DNA from 4 places in the Agrobacterium sp. 22-210-1 genome. Region 2 is predicted to be linked to each of the others. Evidence: predicted binding sites of a transcription regulator. Region 2 holds the regulator's gene; each other region holds the start of a gene.
The links. Region 2 encodes PhoB, which activates phosphate uptake and scavenging genes when phosphate is short. Its sites were predicted from a motif close to TGTCATNNANCTGTCAT; they were not measured.

Region 1 (4,638 bases), on a different contig from region 2:
TTCATTTTCGGGTCAAGCGCGTCGATGCTCTCGCGCACCTCTTCGCCATAATGCAGCGTCCACAGGATGATGCCCTTGCCTGAAGGCTCCAGCAGAACGGCCCGTTCCCGGCGGTAGAGCACCAGCCGTGCAATGCCGTACACGCCGTTGGCCGTCATGGCTTCGCGAATGACGCTGAAGGCCTCGGTGCCGATCTTGTCTTCAGGGCGCAGGAAGTGCGGGCGGTCATACCAGATCCAGTCGATCGAGCCCTTCGGTACGAAAGTCCTGATATCGATCGTCCGGGTACTTTCCAGCGCCACGGCATCGATCTCTTCGTCTTCCAGCAGCACATAGTCGTCCTCGGCGCGGGGAAACCCCTTCAACTGGTTTTTTACTGCTACAGGCCGATGAGTGATGCTGTCGACATAGCGGCTTTCGACACGGTTGCCGGTTTTGCGATTGAGGATGTGGAAGGTATATTTGTTACCCTCGGTCGTCGCTGGTGTCAGCGAGACGGAGGCCGTCACCAGCGACAGCTTCAGATAACCCTTCCAGAAAACCTGCCGTGCCATTGTCCGCGATCCGTTTCGCCGTTGATCTCCCGGATCAAACTTCCGCGGGGCGGTATTTGTTCCGGGCGAATGGCAAACGGGCAGGGGAGCCTGTCAGCCGAGCAGCGAGGTCAGCCCGTAGACGGCGGCGGAAATCAGTGCCGCAGCCGGCATGGTGACGATCCATGCGATGACGATGTTGCCGGCAAGCCCCCAGCGCACGGCCGAAACCCGGCGGGCAGCCCCCACGCCAACGATGGCGCCGGTAATCGTGTGGGTGGTGGAGACCGGAATTCCGAGCCATGTCGCGCCGAACAATGTCAGTGCGCCGCCGGTTTCGGCGCAGAAACCCTGCATCGGGTTCAGCCGGGTGATCTTCGAGCCCATGGTATGCACGATGCGCCAGCCGCCGAACAATGTGCCGAGCGCCATGGCCGACTGGCAGGAAATTACCACCCAGAACGGCACGTAGAAACTTTCGCCCAAATGCCCCTGGCTGAATAGCAGCACGGCGATGATGCCCATGGTCTTCTGCGCGTCGTTGCCGCCATGGCCGAGCGAATAAAGCGAGGCGGAGATGAACTGCATGACACGGAAGGTGCGATCCACCGCAAAGGGTGTCTGCCGCACGAACAGCCAGGAAACGGCGAGCACCAGCAGCAACGCCAGGAAAAAGCCGATGGCCGGCGACATGAAGATGGCCCCGACAGTTTTCAAGAGGCCCGACCAGACGATGGAATTAAAGCCCACTTTCGCAAATCCGGCACCGACGAGGCCGCCGATCAGCGCGTGTGACGAACTGGAAGGAATGCCGAAAATCCAGGTGACGATGTTCCAGACGATCGCGCCGATGAGGGCGGCAAAGATAACCTGCGGCGAAACGATGGCCGGATCGATGATGCCGGTGCCGAGCGTTTCCGCCACATGCAGCCCGAAAAACAGGAAGGCGATGAAATTGAAGAACGCCGCCCAGGCAACCGCATATTGCGGGCGCAATACGCGGGTGGAAACGATGGTGGCGATGGAATTTGCAGCGTCATGGAGACCGTTCAGGAAATCGAAGAACAGCGCGATGGCGATAAGGCCGACAAGCAGCGGCAGGGCAAGTGCGACATCCATCAGACGTTCTCGATAACGATGCCGCTGATCTCGTTGGCCACATCCTCGAAGCGGTCGACGACCTTTTCGAGTTCGCCGTAGATCTCGCTGCCGATCAAATAGGCCATGGCGTTACCGGCCGCACCGTGGCGGCGGAAAAGGTCTTTCAGGCCCTGATCATGAAGCTCATCGGAGCGGCCTTCGACGCGGGTGACTTCTTCGGCAATCGCCGACAAGCGCTGCGCATTGGTGCCGACCTTTTCCAGAAGCGGAATGGCTTCGGCGATCAGGCTTGCCGCACGCACGATCTCGTGTCCCATCTCCTTCATCAGCGGGTCGAATTCGCCCTGTTCGAAGAGGCGGATGGTCTTCACCGTCTTGTGCATCATGTCGATGGCGTCATCCATGGACTGGATGAGGTCCTTGATGTCGCCGCGATCAAAGGGGGTGATGAAGCTGCGCCGCACCGCAAGCAGCACATCGCGGGTAATGTCATCCGCCTGATCTTCGAGGGCAACGATAAGGTCGCAATTCTTCTCGACGTCGATGCCGCTCAACAGTTGATCAAGCGCACCTGCCGCCTTGACGACTGTTTCGGAATGTTTGCTGAACAGGTCGAAGAAACGATCCTCGCGCGGCATCAGCTTGCGGAAAATGCTCATCATGCGAATTGGCCCTCAATGGCGCTATTTATGTTGTAGGGGGTAATTGTCATAAAACTGTCATAAATGCAGGCAGGGCATTGATGCAACCCGGAAAATCGGCACTATCAACGCAAATGAAATCTTCCAAGAAAAGCCGGAAAACCCGTCCGGTGCGCCCCCTGACACTGCTTCAGCAACTTGCTACCATTCCCGAAAAGCTCTTCACCGGCGCTTTCCGGCAGCAATATGCCGCCTTGTGTTTTCGCCACGGCGATAACGGAAATGATGTTGAAATCCTTCTCGTCACATCGCGCACCAGCCAGCGCTGGATCATTCCGCGCGGATGGCCGATGAAACGCAAGAAGCCGCATGAGGCGGCGGCCATCGAGGCGTGGGAGGAGGCGGGCGTGCGCGGCCGGGTGAGAAAGGCAGCCATTGGCCGCTACACCTATCTGAAGATGCTCGACAATGGCGATGTCGTCCCGTGCATGGTCGATGTGTTTCAGATCGAGGTGACGGGTGCGGAAACGAGTTTCAAGGAACGCGGCGAACGCCTGGTTGAGTGGGTCCGTCCGGATGAGGCAGCGAGGCGCGTTCGGGAAATCGAACTGAAATCATTGCTGGTTGATTTCAAACCCAAGGGCAAAAGGAAAGACGGGGCGGGTGAGAGACCCTGACAGGTCGCCGTGTTCTCCGTGAACAGAGCCTGGACCCTGTGCCGTAATGTCTTTGCAACATGGCATACTCAATTTTGCCGGATGAATTTCATCAGGTGCATTATGCGTTTATGTCGTGCCGCCATGCGGCTTCTTGGCCGCTACATCCATCCCATCATCGTGTTTGCCGTGCTTCTGGCAGGGCCGGCCACCATACTTCTGCTCCGGTAAGAACCGTTGCCCCATTGACGGGAAAAGCATTGCTGCCTCTCCCGTCAATGACCGGTTTTCAGAAAACCAAGGGGTTTCAGCCGGGCTGCGCCTCGCGGGTTTGGGCGGAGTGATCGGCCGTGCCCGCTTTTCCAGCCTCATCCGGTGCTTTTGGCAAAAGGTGGGCGAAACGCCTCGTGATGCTGTCGATATAGGACAGGATGGTTGGCACGACGATCAGGGTGAGGAGGGTGGAGCTGATGAGGCCGCCGACCACCGCATGCGCCATCGGCGCGCGCTGCGCACCGCCACCGCCGATGGCGAGCCCAAGCGGAATCATGCCGAAGATCATTGCAAGCGTTGTCATGATGATCGGCCGGAATCGGATGACACCGGCGTTCGCCAGCGCTTCGTTAAGGGAAAGCCCGCGTTTCCTCTCCCTGTTGGCAAAATCGACCAGCAGGATGCCATTCTTGGTGACGAGGCCCATCAGCATGATGAAGCCGATCAGCGAAAACATGTTGATCGTGCTGCCGGCCACCATCAGCCCCAGAAGGACGCCGGCCAGCGAGAGCGGCAAAGAGGCCATGATGGCGAGCGGTTGCAGGAAACTGCCGAATTGCGAGGCAAGCACGATGTAGATGAAAATAACCGCCATGATGAGCGCCTTGACCATGTGGCCAATCGTCTCCTGCATGGTCTCGGCCTCGCCGCCAAAGCGGATGCGGTAACCATCCGGCAGATCGCGGGCAGCGGTCAGGCTCTGCAGGGCATTGGTCACATCACCTAGCGTGCGGCCGGCAATGTTGGCCGAAACCAGCACCTCGCGGCGATTGTCGATGCGGCGGATTTCAGCCGGTGCCGGCGCAGTGCCGATCTCGGCCACCTGATCGAGACGCACCATCACGGGCGCGCCATTCGATGCCGTGCGACCGGTCGCGATCATCAATTCGCCGAGGGTTGCGGCATCGGAGCGCCGTTCGCCGGGAAGGCGCACGACGATGTCATAGCTGTTGCCGCCCGTATCCGTCCATTTCGACACATCTTCGCCACCGATGAGCGGAGAGAGGGCAGTGGCCAGATCTGCGCGGGAAATGCCGAGATCGCTCGCCGCCTCGCGTTTCAGACGGACGGAAAGGACCGAGGTCACGTTGCGGGCGCTGGAATTCACATCCACAAGGCCGGGGATCGTTTTCATATCCTCCACCAGACCTGCAGCTATTTTTTCAAGGACGGCGCGGTCGTCACCGAGGATGCTGAGCTGCACCGGGCTTTCACCGCCGCCAAGGCCGTTCTGAAGGATCGCGACCTCTATGCCTGGTACGGCTGACAGGCGCTTGCGGATCGGTTCAGCCAGCATCGCGGGCGTCTGCGTTCGCGCTTCCAGCGGCACCAGCCCCACCAGCACGGCGGCGCGCTGCTTGCCCGCCGCACCACCGGTGTTGATGGTGGAATAGAGCGTCTCGACTTCGGGGAACTCCCTCAGTGCCTTCTCGA
Region 2 (4,638 bases):
ACCGCAACACCGGCTGCAAAATCCAGATATCGTTCGCCGCTCTCCGTGAACAGCCAGACGCCTTCACCGCGCTCGAAGCGCAGCGGGGCTCTTGCAAACGTATCGAACAATGGCGCGGCGGCTTCGGCCATGGCTGTATCACTCCTTGCGCGGATGCGCTGTCATAAGGTTGTCAATAGGCTCGCGAGGTTATCCCTCGCCTGAAAATCAAAAATGCCGCCTCGCGGCGGCAGGGGCACTATTGTCACTTCGTTTGCCGATGTCAACAAAAGTCCGCGTTTCCCGGGCTTCTCAAGCACTAGTAGGCGCCACCGAAGGAGGCCCAAGGTGTTGCCTTTCAGACTCAACGCACCAGCAAGTTGGGGAAAACCGGAAAATCGATTCCAGATGATTCCCGCGACTCTTGCCACGGAGTCGGGCTGGCACTAGGTTAATCGCTAATTACTAGACTGCATTGCGGCGGAACTAGTCACCTAAAATCCGGCAGAAACCACGCTCGCGGCGCGCCCGCGAGACGGAGAGGGATTCTGCCGAAAGATACGCGACAAGCGGAGAAGCGGCATGAACTGGACAGACGAGCGGGTCGAGAAACTCAAGAAATTGTGGGCCGAAGGACTGAGCGCCAGCCAGATAGCAGCGCAGCTGGGCGGTGTAAGCCGTAATGCCGTGATCGGCAAGGTCCATCGTCTCAATCTACCGGGACGCGTCAAGGCCGGCGGACCGGTCACTTCGGCACGCTCCGCGCCCAAGCGCACCGCGGCCCCTGCCCCGCGCGCGACAAATTTCACGGCACGCGTCAGCGCGGCGCCGGCCCGCACCATGAGCCGTTCGAACGCAGCAACGGCTCTTCATGAAGAGATCGATATCGAAACCGCGCAGGTTCTCGATTACGTTCCTTCCAGAAATGTAGTGACGCCGATTTCCCGTCGCTTGACGCTGACGGAACTGACCGAGCGCACCTGCAAGTGGCCGGTCGGTGATCCCTTGAAAGACGATTTCCACTTCTGCGGTTGCGAAGCGCTGGAATCCTCACCCTATTGCAAGTTCCATGCGAAACTCGCCTACCAGCCGGTCAGTGAGCGCCGCAAGGCTTGAGTGTTGCGGCACGCATTCAGCACTCAAAAACTACGGGCCTTCGGGCCCGTTTTTTTATGACAAATTCAGGCCGGTTCCGGAAAACAATCGCCGGTGGAATGTTCGGCCTTTCCTCCACGCCGCCCGGGCCAGGCACGTCCGGTTTAAACGGCATCTTTGGACGTGCCCTATCTCTTTGTTTTTACGTATTTTCCGGACGTAGAACCGCTTTACTGGAAATACTCTAGCCCACAATCCGCATGCGAACAGGCCGCCGATTGTCCATTCAAAAGGTCAAGGTGCCGTGTTTGGGAAAGGTTCAAAACCGAAAGGCCCGAAACCGGAATGGTGTCGGGCCTTTTGATTTTGGTCAGATGTTGTGCTGATTGAAGCTGCTGTTCGGCTTAGCTCAGGCTTCCATCGAATATCCAGCACCGCGAACGGTGCGGATGACATCCTGCATGTGCGAAAAATTGAGCGCCTTGCGCAGGCGCCCTACGTGAACGTCAACGGTGCGCTCATCCACGTAGATATCGTGACCCCAGACGCCGTCCAGCAACTGCGAGCGGGAGAACACCCGACCCGGAGATGTCATCAGGAATTCCAGCAGGCGAAATTCCGTCGGTCCGAGGCGCACTTCGCGGCTCTTGCGGTGAACGCGGTGGGTTTCGCGATCGAGTTCGATATCGCCGCATTTCAGCACCGATGAAAGAACCTCCGGGCGGGCCCGGCGTAGCATCGCCTTGACGCGGGCCATGAGTTCCGGCGTCGAGAATGGCTTGACGACATAATCGTCGGCGCCGGTGGCAAGACCGCGCACCCGCTCGCTTTCTTCACCGCGCGCTGTCAGCATGATGATGGGCAGGCGTTCGGTTTCGGGCCGCATTCTCAAGCGCCGGCACAGTTCGATGCCGGAAACACCGGGCAACATCCAGTCCAGGATAAGAAGATCCGGAATACGTTCCTGCAGCCTGATTTCCGCCTCGTCGCCACGGGGTATCGTGTCGACGTCGTATCCCTCAGCCTCGAGATTGTAACGAAGCAGGACGCTCAACGCTTCCTCGTCTTCCACAACTGCAATCTTGGGCACCATATACTAACTCCGCAAGCTTCTGCCTGTCTGTTATTCGGTCACCGAACCGAGTGTGTTGGAACTATCGTCCTTCGGACGCTCACCCTCCGGCTGGCTGCCGGTGGCCATGTAATAGATTGTTTCAGCGATATTCGTCGCATGATCGCCGATACGCTCGATGTTCTTGGCGCAGAACAGAAGATGTGTGCAGGTGGTGATGTTGCGCGGATCTTCCATCATGTAGGTCAGAAGCTCACGGAAGAGCGACGTGTACATGGCGTCGATTTCTTCGTCCCGTTCACGAATGGCGTTGGCTTTCTCGGCAGAACGCGTGGAATAGACGTCGAGTACTTCCTTGAGCTGCACCAGCGCCAGTTCCGACAGATGTTCGAGACCGCGGGCGAGCTTGCGCGGCACGCCGGTGCCGGCAACCGCGATAACGCGCTTGGCGGTGTTCTTGCCGAGATCGCCAACGCGCTCGAGATCGCCGGCAATACGCAGCGTGCCGATGATTTCGCGAAGATCGGCCGCGACAGGCTGCCGTCTGGCGATGGTGACGATGGCCTTGTCGCCGATCTCGCGCTCGGAATGGTCGAGGATCGCGTCGTCGGAAATGACCTTCTGCGCAAGCGCAGCGTCGGAATTGACCAGTGCGCGCACGGCGTCGGCGCACATCTGCTCGGCCAGACCGCCCATTTCGGCGATGCGGCGCGTCAGGAACTTCAATTCCTCGTCATAAGCGGACAGAATATGCGAATGGGTCGTTGTCTGTGTCATGGTCTAATCCTCCGGCTTGGCCTTCATGCACGTGCACGCCAACGGGGCACGGCAAAGGCACCAGTCTTGTTCGGTTTCGATAAAGCGCCGGCCGGAAATCAGCCGAAGCGGCCCATGATGTAATCCTGCGTACGCTGGTCGTCCGGATTGGTGAACATCTTGTCCGTTTCGTTTTCTTCGACAAGATGACCAAGATGGAACATGGCCGTACGCTGGGAAACACGCGCTGCCTGCTGCATGGAGTGCGTGACGATGACGATCGTAAAGTTGGCGCGCAGTTCGTGGATCAGTTCCTCGACCTTGGCGGTTGCGATCGGATCGAGCGCCGAGCAGGGTTCATCCATCAGGATCACTTCCGGGCTGACGGCAACCGCGCGCGCAATACACAGACGCTGCTGCTGACCACCGGAAAGGCCGGTACCGGATTCCTGCAGACGGTCTTTCACCTCGTTCCACAGGCCGGCCTTCTGCAGGCTCTGTTCAACGATCTGGTCCATATCCGCCTTGTTACGGGCAAGGCCGTGGATGCGCGGACCGTAGGAGATGTTCTCGTAAATCGTCTTCGGGAAGGGGTTCGGCTTCTGGAACACCATGCCGACGCGGGCGCGCAATTCCACGACGTCGATCGCCTGATCGTAGATATCGTCGCTGTCGAGGGTGATCTTGCCGGTGACCCGGCAGCCATCGATCGTATCGTTCATGCGATTCAAGGTACGCAGGAATGTGGATTTACCGCAACCGGACGGACCGATGAGCGCAGTGACCGTGTTTTCGCGGACATTGAGGTTCACGTCGTAAAGCGCACGCTTTTCGCCGTAAAAAACCGAAACGTCCTTGCCGATCATCTTGTACGAAACTTCATTCATTTTCTTGTCCAGCGCCTTTTCAACTGCTGCTTCCGACAACATGTTCATTGCTCAATCTCCCTCTACCAGCGCCGTTCGAAGCGGCGACGCAACAGGATTGCGCCAACATTCATGACGATGAGGAACAAAAGCAGGATGATGATAGCGCCGGATGTCCTTTCGACAAAGGCACGTTCCGCTTCGTTCGCCCACATGTAAATCTGCACCGGCAGAGCCGTGGACGGATCCATCGGCGTTGTCGGATAATTTGCAACGAATGCCACCATGCCGATCAAGAGCAGCGGCGCCGTTTCACCCAGCGCATGGGCAAGGCCGATGATGGTGCCGGTGAGAATGCCGGGCATGGCGAGCGGCAGAACGTGATGGAAGATCGTCTGCATCTTCGAGGCGCCGAGACCAAGTGCTGCGGCACGGATCGACGGCGGCACGGCCTTCAGTGCGGCGCGTGTGGCAATGATGATTGTCGGCAGTGTCATCAGCGTCAGGACAAGGCCGCCGACCAGAGAGGCCGAGCGCGGAAAGCCCATGAAGTTGATGAAGACGGAAAGGCCGAGCAGACCGTAAACGATGGAGGGAACTGCCGCGAGATTGTTGATGTTCACCTCGATAAGGTCCGTCAAACGGTTCTTCGGCGCGAATTCCTCGAGATAGATGGAGGCTGCGACACCGATCGGCAGCGACAGAACCAGCACGATCATCATCATATAGAAGGAGCCGATCAGCGCCACACCGACACCCGCCGCTTCCGGACGGCTCGAATTGCCGTTGACGAAGATGCCGGTGTTGAAATGTTTGCCGAGCTGGCCGCCTTCGGCGAGCTGATTCATCCAGCCGAGCTGCTGGTTCGAG
Region 3 (4,638 bases), on a different contig from region 2:
CCCGACGCCAAGCGCGCCGTGCTGCTCATTCACGACATGCAGCGTTATTTCCTGCGGTTCTACGAGGCCGACGGCAAGCTGATGACGGCCCTCATCGACAATCTCGCCAAGGTCAAGGCATGGGCGGTGCAGAACGGCGTGCCGGTCATCTATACCGCCCAGCCGCACAACCAGCCGCCGGGCGACCGGGCGCTGCTGAACGACATGTGGGGACCGGGTCTCACCGTCGTCGATCCCGAATTGCAGAAGGTGGTGGACAAGCTGGCGCCAACGCCTGACGACGTGGTGCTGACCAAGTGGCGCTACAGCGCCTTCCAGCGTTCCGATCTTGCTGAGCGGATGAAAGGCTGGGGCCGCGACCAGATCATCGTCGGCGGCGTTTACGCCCATATCGGCTGCATGATGACGGCGGTGGAAGCCTTCATGAAGGATATTCAACCCTTCATGATCGGTGACGGCGTCGCCGATTTTTCCGAAGCCGAACACCGCATGGCGCTGCAATATGTGGCGACGCGTTGCGGCGTGGTGATCGACACCGCAAGCCTGACCGGTACCGAGCAGGCCACCGGCACCCGCGAATGGCTGAAAGCCCGCGTCCTGCAGATGGTTGAGGATGAAAGTGACATCGACCCCGACGAGAACCTCATCTTCTACGGCCTTGATTCCCTGCAGGTGATGAAGCTTGCCGGCGAGTTGAAGGAACGCGGCGTCACCGTCGGTTTCGATGAGCTAGCGCGTGTACCCACACTTTCCGCCTGGTGGACACTGATCGACGAAAAGCGGCTCGCAGCCTGAGCGGACGGACAAGATGACGCAACAGAGATTTACCGGGCGGCGTGTGCTGGTGACGGGCACGGCCCAGGGCATTGGTCGCCGCATCGCCGAACGTTTCATCGAGGAAGGGGCCGAAGTCATCGGCCTCGACCTTCTGGCCGGCACAGCGGAAGCACCCTTCCGCCAGATTGCCCTCGATATCACCGGCGCTGCGGCGGTGGAGAGCGTATGCAAGGCAATCGAAAGCGAATGGGGCGGTCTTGATATCCTCGTCAACGCCGCAGGCATTTTGCGTATTGGCGACAGCGAAAGCCTGACGCCGGAAGACTGGAAAGCCTGCATGGATGTCAATGCCGCAGGGCCGTTCTATCTGCTGCGGCAATGGGGTGGCGTCTTCAAACGGCAGCGGCGTGGCGCGATCGTCAATGTCGGCTCCAACGCCGCCGTGGTGCCGCGCATCGGCATGATGGCCTATTGCGCCTCCAAGGCGGCGCTGGTCAGCCTCAGCCATTGCGCCGCCCTTGAGCTTGCGCCCTATGGCGTGCGCTGCAACGTTGTCTCGCCCGGTTCCACCGATACGCCGATGCTGGCCGGTATGTTGAGCGATCCCACAGGCAAGGAACGGCTCATCGCTGGCCTGCCGGAGCAGTTCAAGCTCGGCATTCCGCTTGGCAAGATTGCAAGACCGGATGATATAGCCGACACAGTGCTGTTTCTCGCCTCCGATCAGGCTGGCCACGTGACGATGCAGCAGATCGTGGTCGACGGCGGCGCAACGCTCGCAGCCTGATCCGGCCGGCCGAACGAGGGACAGATATGGCGATCGTGCCGGCATTGCATCGCGAGACTGTTTCCGGCGACCCACCGGAAGCCGTCTGGCCATGGCCGGATGACAGCAGCGATTGCCATTGCCTCACCCTTCGTTACAGCCCCGACGACGAAACCGGTGCCAACATCACCCCTGCCCTGCCCGCGCAGCTGCTGCGGGCAGTGCCGAAACGCAAGGCGGAGTTTTTGGCGGGACGCAAATGTGCGGCGGAAGCCATACGCCGCCTTACCGGCCACGCATTTTTTCCCGGAATGGGAGAGGACCGAGCGCCGATCTGGCCCGAAGGCGTAGTCGGCGCGATTTCTCATAGTAGTGATCGGGCAATTGCCCTTGCCGGCTCCGGCAGCAGGTTTCTCGGCATCGGCATCGATATCGAGAAACGCCTGACCGAAGAGGAAGCCAGCGACATCGCTTCGCAGGCCTTGACGACGCATGAGCTTCACAGCCTCGGCAACATTGTCGACCCGTTCATGACCGGGCTTATTTTTTCGGCCAAGGAGAGCCTGTTCAAGGCGCTTTATCCGACGGTAAAGCGGCTTTTCTTTTTCGAGGCGGCCGAATTATCCGCTTACGATGCGGATGGCTCAGGGTCGCTTCGCCTGACCGCCGACCTGAGCGGCGATTGGCTTGAGGGAACGGAGATTTCCTTCCGCTTTGGCCATTTCGAAGGCCTCCTGCTCACCCGTATCCTACTCCCGCAATGAGGGAAAAAGTGCAGATTCTGTTCTCATAAACTCATATTTAAAGCCGCTCCTCCCGTCATCCGTGTGAAATACTCAAACGGTACGCAGCTTGTTGGAATGATTCCAAACATGCAAACGGTGGAGACACGACATGACCGACATCGATACGAGCAAGCTGTCCTGGGACGAATGGGACGAACTGCAAAACCCGCCGCCGGCCGAAACCGATTTCGACCGCGTGGTCGAAACCGCGATTTCCCGCCGCGGTTTCCTCGGCGGTGTGCTGGCCTTCGGCTCGGCCGCAGCTGCCATGGGCACGCTCGGCAACCTGATGGCAAGCACTTCGGCCGAAGCGCAGGAAGCAGCAGCCGGCCGCTTCCCCTTCAAGCCGGTGGCCGCAGCAACCGACCACACCATCCATGTGCCGGAAGGTTATAGCTGGAAGCCGGTTGCCAAATGGGGTCAGCCGCTGTTCTCCAACGTTCCCGATCTCGACCCCGCCAAGGGCGTCAGCGTTGAGAATTCCGACAAGGTCTTTGGTGAAAACACCGACGGCATGGAACTCTTCATGGTTGGCGCTCATCAGCTGATCGCCGTCAACCATGAATACGTAAACCCGGAAATCAACCTGCCGCACACTGACAAGGGCAACCCGAAGACGGCCGACGACGTGAAGATCCTGCAGAACATGCAGGGCGTCACCGTCATGGAAGTCGCGGAAGGCAACGAGGGCTGGGAAATCGTTCTCGACAGCCCGTTCAACCGCCGTATCCATCACAACACGCCGATGAAGCTTTCCGGCCCGGCCGCAGGCTCCGACCTCGTCAAGACCGCCGCCGATCCTGATGGTATCAACTGTCTCGGGACCTTCAACAATTGCGGCGCCGGCCGCACGCCCTGGGGCACCTACCTCACCTGCGAGGAAAACTTCAACGGCTATTTCGGCACCGCAGATGCCGCCTTCAAGCTGCCGGATGATTACAAGCGTTACGGCATCGTCGCCGAGACGCGTTATGCCTATGAGAAGTTCGACGCACGTTTCGACGTCGCCAAGAACCCGAACGAGCCGCGCCGCGCCGGCTACGTGGTTGAGATCGACCCTTCGGACGCCTCCTCCACCCCGATCAAGCGCACTGCGCTTGGCCGCATCAAGCACGAAAACGCCGCCGTGGTGATTGCCCGTGACGGCCGCGTCGTCGTTTACATGGGTGACGACGAGCGTGGCGAATTCCTCTACAAATTTGTCTCCAACGGCATTTACGTGCCGGGCGGCGACACCTCGAAGCTGCTGGACGAAGGCACGCTTTACGTCGCCAAGTTCGCCGATGACGGCGCTGGAGAGTGGCTGGCGCTGACGCCTGAGACCACCGGCATGAAGATCGATGAAATCTGCGTCTTCACCCGTCAGGCCGCTTCCAAGGTGGGCGCAACGACGATGGATCGCCCGGAATGGGTCGCCATCAACCCGGTCGCCATCGAAGCCTATTGCGCGCTGACCAACAACAGCCGCCGCGGCGAAATGAAGGACGGCAAGCTGCGCGCCAATGCTGGCGGCGACGCCATGGCGATCAACGCCGCCAACCCGCGCGAAAAGAACGAATACGGCCAGATCGTGCGCTGGTATCCGGAAAATGACGACCATGCCGACGGCAAGTTCAAGTGGGACCTGTTCTGCATGGCCGGCAACCCTTCCGTTCACAAGGACGCCTTTGCGGGTTCTTCGAACATCAACGAAGGCAACATGTTCAACTCGCCCGACGGCATGATGTTCGATAGTACCGGCCTGCTCTGGATCCAGACCGACGGCGAGGACAGCAATGAAGGCAACTTCGCCGGCCAGGGCAACAACCAGATGCTGGCGGGCGACCCGGCCACCGGCCGTATCGAGCGCTTCCTGACAGCACCGAAGGGTTCCGAAGTCACCGGCCAGACATGGTCCGGCGACAAGCGCACCCACTTCGTCGGCATCCAGCACCCCGACGCGCCCTTCCCGGACGGCGAAGGCAAGTTGCCGCGCTCGGCCGTCATCGCCATCAAGCGTGACGACAACGCGCAGATCGGCTGACGCAGAGGCACAAGAGAACCGGATCGCGGCAAAACGACGATCCGGTTCCATCATTGAAAACGCCGTGCGCCCAAAGGACGCACGGCGTTTATTCCATCAAGAAAATCAGAAAACGTTCCGGTGCACATCGCTCATGGCGCGGCGCAGGTCATCTACTGCGGACGCCGTCTGTCCCGGTTCATCGTTGAGCGCGGGCGGCATTTTCCAGCCGGGATCGATGCCTTCCATATTCGGCAATTCATGGGCGATACCCTTGTGGCAATCGATGCAGGTGGCCTTGCCCGTCA
Region 4 (4,638 bases), 800 kb from region 2:
GCCCTCGCCCGCCACGGTTCCGGTAGAGCGGTAGCCGAGCGCGGGCAGGTCCATTCCCTCGAACAAATGTTCACCCTTGCCGAGAAAAACCGGGGCGATCGCCAGATGTAATTCATCGATCATGCCCGCAGCCATATATTGCCGGATGGTGGAAACACCGCCGCCGATGCGCACGTCCTTACCATCCGCCGCTGTCAGCGCCATGTCGAGCGCCGCCTCGATGCCGTCGGTCACGAAATGAAACACCGTGCCGCCCTTCATCGTGAAGGACGGACGCGCATGGTGCGTCAAAACGAAAACCGGAACATGATAGGGCGGCTCGTCGCCCCACCAGCCCTTCCAGCTTTCATCCGGCCATGCGCCGCGCACCGGCCCGAACATGTTGCGTCCCAATATCCATGCGCCGATATTTGCGAAGCTCTTTTCGGTAAAATCCTCATCCGTACCGGTCGAGCCGCCCTCCTTTCCGAACATGCGGTGAAAGGTCCGGGTTTTGACCGCCCATTGATGCAGCGTTTCGCCGTTCACCCCCAGCGGGTTCTGGAGACTCTGGTGCGGTCCCGCGCCATATCCGTCAATCGAAATGGCGAAATTGCGAACGACAACCTTCGGCATGGCACGCTCCTCCCATTCGGCAGGGCCAGATCGCCAGCGTCCGGCAATCGACCTCAGATTTCCCGTTCCAGATTGACCGCCGTCGGAATTTGCCCACCGGCAGCGCCCTTGTCTTCCGTGACGGTGCTCAGCAGATGATCGGCAATCAGCTCCGCCTGGAATTTACCAAGCTCATAACAATAGGTGATCTCACGCTTTTCAGCGGACCAGTAGACATCAGGACGCCCGCAGGTCCTGGCCGTGAGCTTAACGTCACCCTTCAGACCGTAAGCGCCGAAACTGCGGCTGATGAGATCGAGAACCTTCGATTCCCTGATCATGATGGCGTAGGCTTCAAGCTCGGGATCGCGCGGCGGCATATAACTGACAATGAATTTGGACGGCGTCTGGCTGCGATGCGGGCTCAGAAAATTCTCCCAGGTCGAAGCGACGCGCGGATAGGCGGCGGCGCATTTGTCGAACTCCGCGTTGTCCAGACCCATCATGGCGGCGAGATCGCCATAACCATCCTTGTCGCGGCCGACCATCAGGCAGGCCATGTTGCGGTCACGGCTTTTCTCGGGAACGAGCGCGGAAAAGACCGGTGCTTCGTGCTCGGGCAAGGTTTCCGCCTCGCGTCCCAGATACCAGCTATCGGTGGCGTTGACGAGCGCGGTATCGAGCCATTCCTCGTTGGCCTGAAGAATGAGCGTGCCCGCCAGCTGGTCGGCCGGGGCCTGCACGCTGCCGGTCTCCACGGTTCCGAAATCCGAAATCAGCATGCGCGCGCCCTCGTGATAAAGCGAGAAGATCGCGTTGCCGATGACGAAATTGACCGCCTGCTGCAACTGGTCGTCGGACAGGCCATCAAGACCGGCGGCAGTCTGTGCCTGAGCCGGGGCCGTCAACGAAACAAAAGCCAGCGGAACGGCGGCCAGAAAACGACGCAACATAAAATCAGACCTTCCGGGAACGAGGAGCGTCACTGATTCCCGATGCAAACGAGTCATGCAATGGGCTGGTTGCATCACCTGTCAAGAATCGGGTGGATAGCACTCGGTTTGGAGATCATAGCTGCAAAGAAGCAACGCCGATCCAAACCAGAAAGAGCCCGCCATGACCGATCTCGTCTTTATTGCAATGCCGGCTAATGAAGCCGAAGCCTTCCGGGCAGAAGCTGCGGACGCCTATGGCAACCCGCCGGAACGGAGCGTTTCTCCTGGAGGCATGCCCTGCCGCCATTGTCTTTCCCAGATTGGTGAAGGCGAAGGAATGCTGATCCTCGCCTACCGGCCGTTTCCGTCGCTGCAGCCCTATGCGGAAACGGGACCTGTGTTTTTGCATGCCGAAGCCTGCGAGCGCTACCCGCAAACGGAGACCCTTCCGCCGATGCTGAACAGCCCGGATTATATCGTGCGCGGATATGGCGCCGACAACCGCATCGTCTATGGCACCGGCGCAGTGACGGCGACGGGCGAGATCGTGTCTCGCGCACGACATCTTCTGGAGCGCGCTGACGTTGCTTATGTGCATGTCCGTTCCGCCCGCAACAATTGCTATCAGTGCCGTATCGCCAAAGCATAATCACAGCATTGTCTAGAATTTTAACCGAACAACTAAACGGGTCTCAAACTTTTACAGCTTATTGTGCCCGTATCGGAAACAATTGATTTGAGCAGCAAAATGGCAAACAACCTCAATATGGCGACCCGCACCGCGCCGCGCAGCAAGACCAGGATTTTTGCGACCGTGCATTATTTCAGCCAGTCGACCAGAGCCCGCGTCCTTGATCTCTCGGCGACCGGCATGGCGCTCGAGCTTGATGGGCCTTTCGCTGCCGCCAAGGGCAGCCGGGTCAAGGTGCAGAGCGAGGATCTGGGCTTCATCGAAGGCGTCGTGCAATGGCAGCACCAGAACCGCCTCGGCCTGCAGCTGAAGCTTTCCACCAACACGCTGGCGCAGCTCTCCTCCTATTTCCGCTTCTTCCATGAAGAAGTGAAACCGACCCTTGCCCGCTGATCTTCTCTGCCTGAAAGCCGGAATGCGCTGCCCGGAAGGAGCGCATTCCCCGATGTGGAAGCGTGTGCATCGCACTCCAATGACAAAAAATTTATCAAACGGTTGAAAACGGACCTATCTGTCACCGGCTTGTCATTTTGGTGATGGACTCCTCGGCGATTGCTTCTACCCTGTCCGCTTCTCAAGACAGAGCAAGCTTCATCCGAAGGAGTTCCCATGTCGCCGCTTCTCGCTCTCCACCCCATCACCCGCCGTTCGCTGCTCGGCGGCATTGCGGCCTCTTCGGCGCTGGTGCTGCTGCACCCCTTCGCCGCCCGCGCCTCTGCCAATCAGGCGCATCTGCGCATCATGGAAACGACTGATATCCACGTCCACGTCTTTCCCTATGATTATTACGCCGACAAGCCGAACGACACGATGGGTCTGGCGCGCACTGCCTCGATCATCGGTGCCATCCGCGCCGAGGCCGGAAACTCGATGCTGGTGGATAATGGTGACTTCCTGCAGGGCAATCCGCTCGGCGATTACATCGCCTATGAGCGCGGCATGAAGGCCGGCGACAAGCACCCCGTGATCAATGCCATGAACGTGCTGGGTTATGATTGCGGCACGCTCGGCAACCACGAATTCAATTACGGCCTCGACTATATGTCGAACACGCTGGCCGGCGCCGGTTTCCCCTTCGTCTGCGCCAACCTAACCAAGGGTCAGCTGGCGTCGGACCCCAAGCAGGACGAGCTGTTCTTCAAGCCTTATATCATTCTTGAAAAGCAGATCCGCGACGGCGGGGGCGTCACCAGCCCGGTCAAAGTCGGCATCATCGGCTTCGTGCCGCCGCAGATCATGATGTGGGATTCCAAGAACCTCGAGGGCAAGGCCCAGACACGCGACATCGTCGAGGCGGCCAAGGCCTGGGTTCCCGCCATGAAGGAAGAAGGCGCCGATATCGTCATCGCCCTTTCCCATTCCGGTATCGACGGCAAGGGCCAGAGCGATCGCATGGAGAACGCCTCACTTTATCTGGCGGGCGTCGAAGGCATCGACGCGATCTTTACCGGCCACCAGCATCTCGTCTTCCCCGGTCCGAAGACCTGGGACGGCATAGAGGATGTTGATGCGGTCAAGGGCACGCTCCTGGGCAAACCGGCGGTGATGGCCGGTTTCTGGGGTTCGCATATGGGCCTCATCGACCTGCTGCTCGAAAAGGACGGCAAGAGCTGGAAGATCGTCGATTTCACCTCTGAAGCACGGCCAATCTATCACCGCGATGACAACCGCAAGATCGTTGCCGACTTCACGGACAAGCCGGAAGTCATCGCCGCGGCCAAGGCCGATCACGAGGCAGCCCTCGCCTATGTGCGCCGCCCGGTCGGCAAGACATCTGCCCCGCTCTATTCTTATTTCGCGCTGGTGGCCGATGATCCTTCCGTGCAGATCGTCTCCAACGCCCAGACCTGGTACATCAAGGACATGCTGAAGGAAGGTCAATATAAGGACCTGCCTGTGCTTTCGGCAGCAGCCCCCTTCAAGTCCGGTGGTCGTGGCGGCGCGGATTATTATACCGATGTCCCCGCCGGTGACATTGCCATCAAGAACGTCGCCGACCTCTATCTTTACCCCAACACGGTGCAGGCGGTGCTGATCAACGGTGCGCAGGTCAAGAACTGGCTGGAGATGTCGGCTGGCATGTTCAACACGGTCGAGGCCGGCGCGAAGGATGCACCGCTGCTGAACGCCGATTTCCCGTCCTATAATTTCGACGTCATCGACGGTGTCACCTATCAGATCGACATTTCCAAGCCGGCGAAGTTCGACAAGGATGGCAAGGCGGTCAATCCCGACAGCAACCGCATCGTGAACCTTGAATTCAACGGCAAGCCGATCGATCCCGAACAGAAATTCGTGGTGGCCACCAATAATTACCGCGCCGGCGGCGGCGGCAAGTTCCCGGATATCGCCGCCGACAAGGTGATCTTCGTGGCGCCCGACACCAACCGCGATGTGATCGTGCGCTATATCATCGAT

Region 1: the regulator PhoB is predicted to act here: its motif matches at 2,341-2,357, upstream of ACQZ5F_RS21345 (DUF47 domain-containing protein).
Region 3: the regulator PhoB is predicted to act here: its motif matches at 2,361-2,377, upstream of ACQZ5F_RS20295 (PhoX family protein).
Region 4: the regulator PhoB is predicted to act here: its motif matches at 2,733-2,749, upstream of ACQZ5F_RS07240 (bifunctional 2',3'-cyclic-nucleotide 2'-phosphodiesterase/3'-nucleotidase).

Annotation. Positions count from the first base shown of each region.
Region 1 is NZ_JBNWCI010000003.1:657,990-662,627, forward strand. Features, by position in the region: gene ku (non-homologous end joining protein Ku) at 1-554, opposite strand, end outside; gene ACQZ5F_RS21340 (inorganic phosphate transporter) at 648-1,652, opposite strand; gene ACQZ5F_RS21345 (DUF47 domain-containing protein) at 1,652-2,296, opposite strand; gene ACQZ5F_RS21350 (NUDIX hydrolase) at 2,410-2,952, shown strand; gene ACQZ5F_RS21355 (efflux RND transporter permease subunit) at 3,239-4,638, opposite strand, start outside.
Region 2 is NZ_JBNWCI010000001.1:2,239,546-2,244,183, forward strand. Features, by position in the region: gene ACQZ5F_RS11245 (aspartate aminotransferase family protein) at 1-131, opposite strand, end outside; gene ACQZ5F_RS11250 (GcrA family cell cycle regulator) at 562-1,095, shown strand; gene phoB (phosphate regulon transcriptional regulator PhoB) at 1,484-2,167, opposite strand; gene phoU (phosphate signaling complex protein PhoU) at 2,198-2,923, opposite strand; gene pstB (phosphate ABC transporter ATP-binding protein PstB) at 3,022-3,837, opposite strand; gene pstA (phosphate ABC transporter permease PstA) at 3,852-4,638, opposite strand, start outside.
Region 3 is NZ_JBNWCI010000003.1:422,954-427,591, reverse strand. Features, by position in the region: gene ACQZ5F_RS20310 (isochorismatase family protein) at 1-795, shown strand, start outside; gene dhbA (2,3-dihydro-2,3-dihydroxybenzoate dehydrogenase) at 809-1,564, shown strand; gene ACQZ5F_RS20300 (4'-phosphopantetheinyl transferase family protein) at 1,591-2,307, shown strand; gene ACQZ5F_RS20295 (PhoX family protein) at 2,438-4,351, shown strand; gene ACQZ5F_RS20290 (cytochrome c3 family protein) at 4,457-4,638, opposite strand, start outside.
Region 4 is NZ_JBNWCI010000001.1:1,435,278-1,439,915, forward strand. Features, by position in the region: gene ACQZ5F_RS07220 (dihydrofolate reductase family protein) at 1-615, opposite strand, end outside; gene ACQZ5F_RS07225 (DUF4344 domain-containing metallopeptidase) at 669-1,547, opposite strand; gene ACQZ5F_RS07230 (DUF1203 domain-containing protein) at 1,711-2,178, shown strand; gene ACQZ5F_RS07235 (PilZ domain-containing protein) at 2,278-2,613, shown strand; gene ACQZ5F_RS07240 (bifunctional 2',3'-cyclic-nucleotide 2'-phosphodiesterase/3'-nucleotidase) at 2,830-4,638, shown strand, end outside.